One region of the Tuberibacillus sp. Marseille-P3662 genome, then DNA from elsewhere that is predicted to be linked to it. Evidence: a T-box and tRNA genes for the amino acid it is inferred to sense, from the RefSeq annotation. Region 1 holds a T-box; the other holds one or more tRNA genes.
The links. A T-box is a leader RNA that pairs with one kind of tRNA and senses whether it is charged. The one in region 1 lies ahead of pheS (phenylalanine--tRNA ligase subunit alpha), so its partner is inferred to be a tRNA-Phe.
Positions count from the first base shown of each region.

Region 1 (4,433 bases):
TTGACCCTGAGAATCAGGTCCTCGAACAGTACGTGTTGGACGTCGAGCAGTATGCCTTGCCTGAAGTATACGGCGGAAGTGATTTCATCCAATCAAAACATATCCAATGTATTTCATTTTCCATGAACGATATCATCGGAAATATCCCTAACCTTTCTGAAAGCTAAAAATCCCGCACCATTCGGTATGATACGGGATTTGGGTCAGCCACTTGTTACACACCTTCAGCCAAGTGATCAATCATCTTATTTTTGTCTTCATCACTGGCCTTTTCCCAAATAATCTCAAACATGACACCGAGGCCCGGCAACATTTTTTCCTGACCGTCCTCAATAGCATCAACCACGGTACTACGGAGCTTTTCATTGTCATTATCGGACAAGTTATGCTTAATCGCTTGCCGAATATTAATATCCATGCTTTAATACGCCTCCTTTACTTTTTCTTTTAGTATTGATTAAAATATGATAAATATGTAATAAGATATGGAATGACTCAAAAAGGAGTTACTGTAGTGAAAACAATTGAATCTAGACAAAATTTGAATGTTAAGCAATGGATGAAGTTAAAGCAAAAAAAACATCGAGAGAAACTGGGTGCCTTTATCGTCGAAGGCACGCATCTTGTTGAAGAAGCCCTTAAAGCTGGACAAGTCAAACAACTGCTTATGGTTTCGGATTATGAAATGCCGCGGCAATGGCAAGCTTGGTTGGAGGATGACGTGGAAACGTTTGTCCTCAGTGATGACATTTTTGACACGTTGGCAAATACGGAGACGCCACAGGGTATTATGGCGGTATGTCCGATGTATCAGGACAAGCTTAATATGATGAGTAACGGTCGTTATCTCCTTCTTGATGCTGTTCGTGATCCTGGCAATATGGGAACGTTGATCAGGACGGCGGATGCTTGCGGTTTCAATGCGGTCATTGTGGGTGCTGATTGCGTTGATTTTTATAACAGTAAAGTTTTGCGTTCGGCTCAAGGATCCCATTTCCACATTCGTCTGATTGAGTCCGATATAAGTGATACGATGACAACATTGCAGGACAAGAAGGTCCCGGTGATGGGAACCATGATGACAGGTGTTGATGTCTTTCAACTAGAATCTGACCATCGCGGCGGTTTTGCTCTGCTATTAGGTAATGAAGGTGCCGGTGTATCGGAGGCATATTTGCAACAAACAGACGTGAATGTGCAAATTCCTATTTTTGGACGGGCTGAATCCTTGAATGTGTCGGTTGCCGGCGGTATTTTGATGTATACATTACGTGATAGACTTGCGTAACGCTGTGAAATTCTTTATACTTTTATGAGAGTTTTTAAGCGAATATCGATGCTATGAAAGAGAGTAGTACTTTTGCTATCACCATTAAGGGAGATTGCGTCATGGACTGCAAGCGCAATTATGGACTGATCTTTAGGAATTCGCTCTGGAGCAGTCATCTGAACACTTTTTTAGGTTAAAGATGCACCGGTAAAGACCGTTATTCTTTGTAAGAGAGTCAATGATACAGTGTATCAATTTGGCTAAATAGGGTGGTACCGCGGAGTACGCCGTCCCTTTTTATGGGATGGGGTGCTTTTTTTTATATTCGAAAAGGCGTATAGAAGGAGGAGTTAGGCATATGAAGGATAAATTACAGGCTTTAAAAAGTGAAGCCCTTCAAGCGATTCAACAAGCAGAGCAGTTATCGCAACTTCAAGATATTAAAGTGACATACTTAGGAAAAAAAGGGCCGATTACCGAAATATTGCGTGGCATGGGCAAATTGTCGAAAGAAGAGCGGCCGGTGATTGGCCAAATGGCTAATGACGTTCGAGAGGCCATCCAAGCGGCTCTCGATGAAAAACATGCCACATTGGAGCAAGCACGGATAGAAGAACAGCTAGCTGAACAAGCCATAGATGTGACCTTGCCCGGACGACCTGTTAATCAAGGGAGTCAACATCCACTATTTACTGTCATCGAAGAGGTTGAAGATTTGTTTATCGGTTTAGGCTTTTCCGTCGCGGAAGGTCCAGAGGTGGAAACCGACTATTACAATTTTGAGGCCTTGAATTTACCTAAAAATCATCCCGCTCGCGATATGCAGGACTCTTTTTATCTTACCGAGGAGATTTTACTAAGAACACATACTTCACCTGTCCAAGCGCGAACGATGGAAGCATATAACGGTCAAGGGCCCGTCAAAGTGATTTGTCCTGGTAAGGTATACCGGCGTGATACGGATGATGCAACCCATTCGCATCAATTTACACAAATTGAAGGTCTTTATGTTGATAAAAATGTTCGTTTAAGTGACTTAAAGGGCGTTTTAACGGTGTTTGTGAAGCAGTTGTTTGGTGAAGACCGTGATGTCCGTCTGCGCCAACATTACTTCCCGTTCACGGAACCCTCCGTGGAAATGGATATTTCCTGTTTCAAATGTGGTGGTTCAGGATGTCCAGTATGTAAGCATAGCGGCTGGATCGAAATTTTAGGTGCTGGCATGGTGCATCCTAACGTTTTACGGATGTCGGGATTTGACCCTGAAGTCTATACAGGCTTTGCGTTTGGCATGGGTCCTGAACGGATCGCCATGTTGAAATATGGTGTTGACGATATTCGTCATTATTACACCAATGACCAACGATTCTTAAAGCAATTCAAGCGTGTGTGAGGAGAGGTGAACCGGAATGTTAGTTTCATATAATTGGTTAAGCGAATACGTCGATATTAGTGATATTTCGCCGCAAACATTAGCAGAAAAAATAACGAAGGCCGGTATTGAAGTTGAACACGTTCACTTCATGAATAAGGGAGTTCAAGGTGTGGTTGTCGGCTATATCCAAGAATGCCGCCCGCATCCCGACGCTAACAAGTTAAATCTTTGTGATGTCGACGTCGGCGGTGATGTGGTGCAAATTGTCTGCGGTGCACCTAATGTTGCAGCTGGACAAAAAGTTGCGGTCGCGAAGCCTGGAGCGGTTTTGCCTGGAGACATGAAAATAAAAAAAACAAAACTGCGCGGTGAGACATCAAACGGGATGATTTGTTCACTGCAGGAACTTGGCATCAATGAAGCATTGGTTCCAAAGGCATTTACTGATGGTATTTATGTGTTGGAAGGTGAGGCTAAAGTAGGTGATGATATCACATCTTATTTAAATTTGGACGATGTGGTGCTTGAGTTGGATATTCTGCCGAATAGCGCACACGCCTTCAATATGATTGGGACAGCTTACGAAGTTGCGGCGATTCTTGACCGCGATGTTCGTTTACCACAGCCTAAGGTGCAGGTATCATCGTCTCAAACTGCTGATAAGGTTAAAGTAACAGTGCATGCAGACCAGCATGTTCCTTACTATGGGGCACGTGTGGTTGAACAAGTACAGATCAAGCCGTCTCCCCAGTGGTTGCAAAACAAACTTATCGCTTCGGGAATTCGTCCGCATAACAATATTGTCGATATCACCAATTACGTTCTTTTGGAATATGGACAACCGTTACATGCATTTGACTATGATCGTTTGGGTTCGCAGGAAATCGTCGTCCGGCATGCGATTGAAAACGAAACGATGACGACCTTGGATGAGCAGGAACGTTTATTACAGACCAATGATCTAGTGGTTACCAACGGTGAGAGTCCCGTAGCAATCGCGGGTGTTATGGGTGGTGCCGGTTCAGAGGTCACTGATATGACAAGGAATATCTTACTTGAATCGGCTGTATTTGACGGTGCTAGTGTTCGACGGACGGCCACGAGATTACAACTGCGTACCGATGCAAGCCAACATTATGAGAAGGGTCTTGATCGTAATCGGGTTGTTCCAGCTGCTGAAAGGGCCGTTCAGTTAATGCATGAGCTTGCCAATGCTGAGGTTCTGGACGGTATTGTTGCATCTGGTGAAGCTGAGGTTGAGCCTGGTATCATTAATATGCCGTGGCAGAAGGTGAATGACGTTTTGGGACTAGATTTATCCGTTGATAATATTCAATCGGTTCTTGAACGGCTTCGATTTGGCATTGAGATTAAGGGTGAATCTATGCGTGTCGAGGTTCCGGTTCGCCGCCCCGATGTCTCGATACCCGAAGATATTGTTGAAGAAGTTGGACGCATCTTTGGTTATGATGACGTACCAGCGACATTACCTGAAGGAGCTTCGACACAGGGACAATTAACCTTTTATCAGAAAGGTCGTCGCAACATTCGCCGGTTTATGGAAAGTGCTGGATTGAATCAGGCGATCACTTATTCATTGACAACAGCTGAGAAAGCGGACCAATTTGTGTTCTTTGATGATGAATCGTCCTATCCTCTTCATTTGTCGATGCCGATGAGTGCTGATCGTGGTGTGTTACGGAAAAGTTTGATTCCCAATCTATTGGAAGTCGTCCAATATCATAGCAATCGCCAAATGGACGATGTAACATTATATGAAATAGGAGC
Region 1 covers NZ_FXBS01000006.1:389,477-393,909, forward strand. Annotated here, with positions in the region: gene B9Y89_RS10410 (Uma2 family endonuclease) at 1-167, shown strand, start outside; gene sspI (small acid-soluble spore protein SspI) at 215-418, opposite strand; gene B9Y89_RS10420 (TrmH family RNA methyltransferase) at 515-1,288, shown strand; T-box leader at 1,333-1,568, shown strand; gene pheS (phenylalanine--tRNA ligase subunit alpha) at 1,629-2,663, shown strand; gene pheT (phenylalanine--tRNA ligase subunit beta) at 2,680-4,433, shown strand, end outside.

Region 2 (4,433 bases), on a different contig from region 1:
AAAGCGATTGCTAGAGAGTTTAATGTTCCAGTCATTGCATTGTCTCAACTGTCTCGTGGCGTTGAGTCACGTCAGGACAAGCGGCCGATGATGTCCGATTTGCGTGAATCCGGAAGTATTGAACAAGATGCTGACATTGTTTCATTCCTTTACCGTGATGATTATTATGATCAGGAAAGTGAAAAACAAAATATTATCGAGATTATTATCGGTAAACAAAGAAACGGTCCTGTAGGAAACGTTGAGTTAGCATTTGTAAAGGAATATAATAAGTTTGTTAATTTAGATCGAAAACATGATGAAAGCCAAATACCTCCGGGTGCATAGACTATGAAACTGCCGACAATATCGTCGGCAGTTTTTTTATAGAGAAATAGAGCTTAATAGTAAAATACGAACATAAAATATAATGATATTTTAAATGTTCGGTAGTTGATTGACGTATACCTTGATCTATTGCTAAAATAAATGCATCATAAATAAATTAGGAACTTTTAGGAGGGCTCTCATGTCTTCAGTTGTGGTTGTGGGAACACAGTGGGGCGATGAAGGGAAAGGTAAAGTAACGGATTATCTTTCGGAAACAGCGGAGGTCGTTGCGCGATATCAAGGTGGCGACAACGCCGGACACACTATCGTTTTTAACGGTAAGAAATATTCACTCCATTTAATTCCTTCCGGGATCTTTTTTGACGATAAAAAATGTGTTATTGGCAACGGTATGGTCGTTAATCCAGCATCCCTAGTCAAAGAGTTGGAATATTTACATAATCAGGGAGTCCGAACCGATAATTTGCGGATTAGTAATCGCGCTCAAATTATTTTGCCTTACCATATCAAATTGGATGGCCTTGATGAAGTGAGTAAAGGGAATAACAAGATTGGGACAACAGGTAAAGGCATTGGCCCTGCCTATATGGATAAAGCTGCACGCGTGGGGATACGGATGGCCGATTTAATGGAACCGGAAACCTTTAAAGAAAAACTTCAATATAATTTGCAGCAAAAAAACCGTCTTTTAGAAAAAATGTATGAAGAGAATGGCTTTGATCTCGAAGCCATTTATGATGAATACATGGCTTATGCTGACGCTCTTCGACGCTATGTTTGTGATACATCTGTTGTATTGAATGAAGCACTTGATCAAGGGAAACGTGTATTGTTTGAAGGGGCGCAGGGCGTGATGCTTGATATTGATCAAGGCACGTATCCGTTTGTAACATCGTCCAACCCGGTTGCTGGCGGTGTTACCATTGGTTCGGGTGTTGGTCCATCAAAAATTAAACATGTCGTCGGTGTTGCGAAAGCTTATACAACCCGGGTTGGAGACGGACCGTTTCCAACTGAATTGGATGGCGAGATAGCAGACCAAATTCGGGAAGTTGGTAAGGAGTATGGAACGACAACGGGGCGGCCGCGCCGAGTCGGTTGGTTTGACAGTGTGGTTGTTGGACATGCGAGACGTGTCAGTGGCATTACTGATCTATCATTAAATAGTATTGATGTTTTGACAGGGCTCGATACCGTCAAAATTTGCGTGGCTTATGATTACAAGGGCAAGCGGATTGAGGAATATCCCGCAAGCTTGAATGTGTTGAGCGAATGTGAGCCTATATATGAGGAATTGCCCGGCTGGCATGAGGACATTACCAATGCGCGTTCGTTGTCAGAACTCCCGGAAAATGCAAGGCACTATGTCGAGCGTATATCTCAACTAACAAAAATTCCATTATCCCTCTTTTCCGTTGGTCCAGATCGCTCGCAAACCAATCTTGTTCGCGGTGTGTTCGCCGAGTAGACTATTGACATACGGCTGCTCAAAAGTTTGGGCAGCCGCATTTAATAGGAGGCACTTAAGGGACAATTTCGAACAGTTAGGATCATTTTCGAATAACGAATGATAAAGGTCTAGATTAAAATTTGAATGAATACCTTGCAAAGTTTTATAGTTAATGGTACGATATTTATCGTCGCTGTTAAAATAATAACGACTTCTGAGACACAACACCATCTGTAATCTTTAAAACGACGCGGGGTGGAGCAGTTCGGTAGCTCGTCGGGCTCATAACCCGAAGGTCGCAGGTTCGAATCCTGCCCCCGCAACCATAACTATTAAATACATAGGGGTCTGTGGTGTAGCGGTTAACATGCCTGCCTGTCACGCAGGAGATCGCGGGTTCGATTCCCGTCAGACCCGCCATTTACATAAATTAACGCAGATCTATCAAAATTGTCTGGCTCGATAGCTCAGTCGGTAGAGCACTCAGCGATACTTCGTGAATAGGCAACGTTGAGGAATACGGTTTTTGTATTCCGAATTTTTTAAGTTACTTCCATCGAATATTCTACGAGTTGTCCTGACGCAGCCCGCTACGAAGCAATACTAGTAGAGGAAAGGACAGTTTTTATACAGCGATACTTCGTGAATAGGCAGCATTGAGGAATACGGTTTTTGTATTCCGAACCTCCATAAGGATAAAAATAAATAAACTCAAGGTTAGCCTTATATCATGGCTCGATAGCTCAGTCGGTAGAGCAGTGGACTGAAAATCCTCGTGTCGGCGGTTCGATTCCGTCTCGAGCCATCCATTATTGACGCACTCAAAGTGCGTCAATTTTGTGTTCCTCAAAACTGATCGCCCTTTAGGGAGTTGCCTTTTTTATGACATATTTACGATAATACTACATCTGTGTTACAAATTGTCGAATCGTCTTGCTTCAAGAATCCATGACTGCTAGATTGTTAAAGGCAAGGTTAATGATGCTTTGGACCTACTTAGGTTCTGGGAGGATTGGATGATGGGGAAGACGGATGATATTAAGAAGTTGATAGCGAAATGGACTTTGGGCGCAGTTGCTTTAACTGCTCTTGCTTTTGCTCCCGTACAGACAAGTTTTGCTAAAGATAATGATATACATACGGTTTATCATGTTTACTTAGGCAATGAATCAATTGGAACGATGGATAATCCTGAATTAATTAAAAGTTTTATAGATAAGAAAGTGAAGCAGGCTGAAAAGAAACATCAACAATATGATTTTACAACTGGAAGAAAATTGAGTTTGGTTCCGGAAAAAGTATTTCAAGCAGAAACCAACAACAAACAAGTTTTTCGTCAATTCAAAAACAAAGTCACCATTAAAGCTGATGTCGGTGCTGTTCAGGTTGGTGAGGATAAAGTTGTCTATGTTCAATCAGAAAAGAAGGCGAAAGAACTTGTTAAGAAGTATAAAAAGCATTTTGTCTCTGAGCCATTGCTTAAAGCACATGAAAAGGGTCAAACTAAATTGGAAGATGGAACGGAACTGTTAAAACTTGAGTTTTCGCAGCCGTTAAAGGCCGTATCGGGACGGGCGTCTATTAAACAGATCAAAGATACGGATCAAGCCTTCGACTATTTATTAGAAGGAAACTTAACCAAAGCGACTTATAAGGTCAAAGAGGGAGATGTTTTAGTCGATATTTCTCATAAATTTGACTTGAGTCTTAATGAATTACTTAAACTGAATCCAAAATTACAAGAGAATAAACTCATACATATCGGTGACAAAGTCACGGTAAAGAAACCTAAACCTTTTGTTAACGTTACGTTTAAAAAGAAGGTAACGAAAGAAGAAACAATTGATTATAAAACAGAGACTCGTCAAAACGATAATATGTATAAAGGGAAAGAAAAAGTTGTCCAAACGGGTAAAGAAGGCAAACAAAAAGTACGTTATCAATTAAAAGTCGTTAATGGTCAAACGGTTCAACGGAAAACTGTTAACAAAGATGTAATATCCAAGCCGCGTAAGAAGATTATAGAAAAAGGTACAAAAGTGATTGCGTCACGTGGTACAGGGAACTTCCGATGGCCGACTCATGGTGGCCCCATCACGAGTGGCTATGGTAAAAGGTGGGGAAGTTTTCATAAAGGGATTGATATCGATGGCACAATGGGAACCTCGATTTTAGCTGCTGATAATGGTGAGGTTGTATCGGCTGGATACAATAGCGGAGGTTATGGCAAACGCATTGTGATTGACCATAATAACGGCTTCCGGACAACCTACAATCATTTATCAGACATTGATGTTCACACCGGACAAACGGTTAAGAAGGGGCAATCGATAGCTAATATGGGTACATCCGGTGATTCAACAGGAACCCATTTACACTTTGAAGTCATCAAAAATGGCAGTACTCAAAATCCACTTGATTACGTTCACCGTTAACCTCTAGATTTTTCTAGAGGTTTTTCTTTGTAACTCACACGATATAGAAGGATTTTTTATTGGGAGCAAGAACTATTTATGTAAATGTTTTTATATTTGCGGGTGTTAAATTCATTTAATAGGATGCGTATGATAGAATAGAGGAATGACATGTATTAAAATTGGAGGGATCATCTCGTGGAACAGAAAATTCTTGTTGTAGATGATGAACAACCCAT
Region 2 covers NZ_FXBS01000005.1:107,435-111,867, forward strand. Annotated here, with positions in the region: gene dnaB (replicative DNA helicase) at 1-327, shown strand, start outside; gene B9Y89_RS06630 (adenylosuccinate synthase) at 509-1,798, shown strand; tRNA gene B9Y89_RS06635 (tRNA-Met) at 2,030-2,106, shown strand; tRNA gene B9Y89_RS06640 (tRNA-Asp) at 2,125-2,200, shown strand; tRNA gene B9Y89_RS06645 (tRNA-Phe) at 2,513-2,585, shown strand; gene B9Y89_RS06650 (M23 family metallopeptidase) at 2,800-4,215, shown strand; gene yycF (response regulator YycF) at 4,393-4,433, shown strand, end outside.
Region 2: it encodes a tRNA-Phe, which carries the amino acid that the T-box ahead of pheS (phenylalanine--tRNA ligase subunit alpha) is inferred to sense. The anticodon was not compared.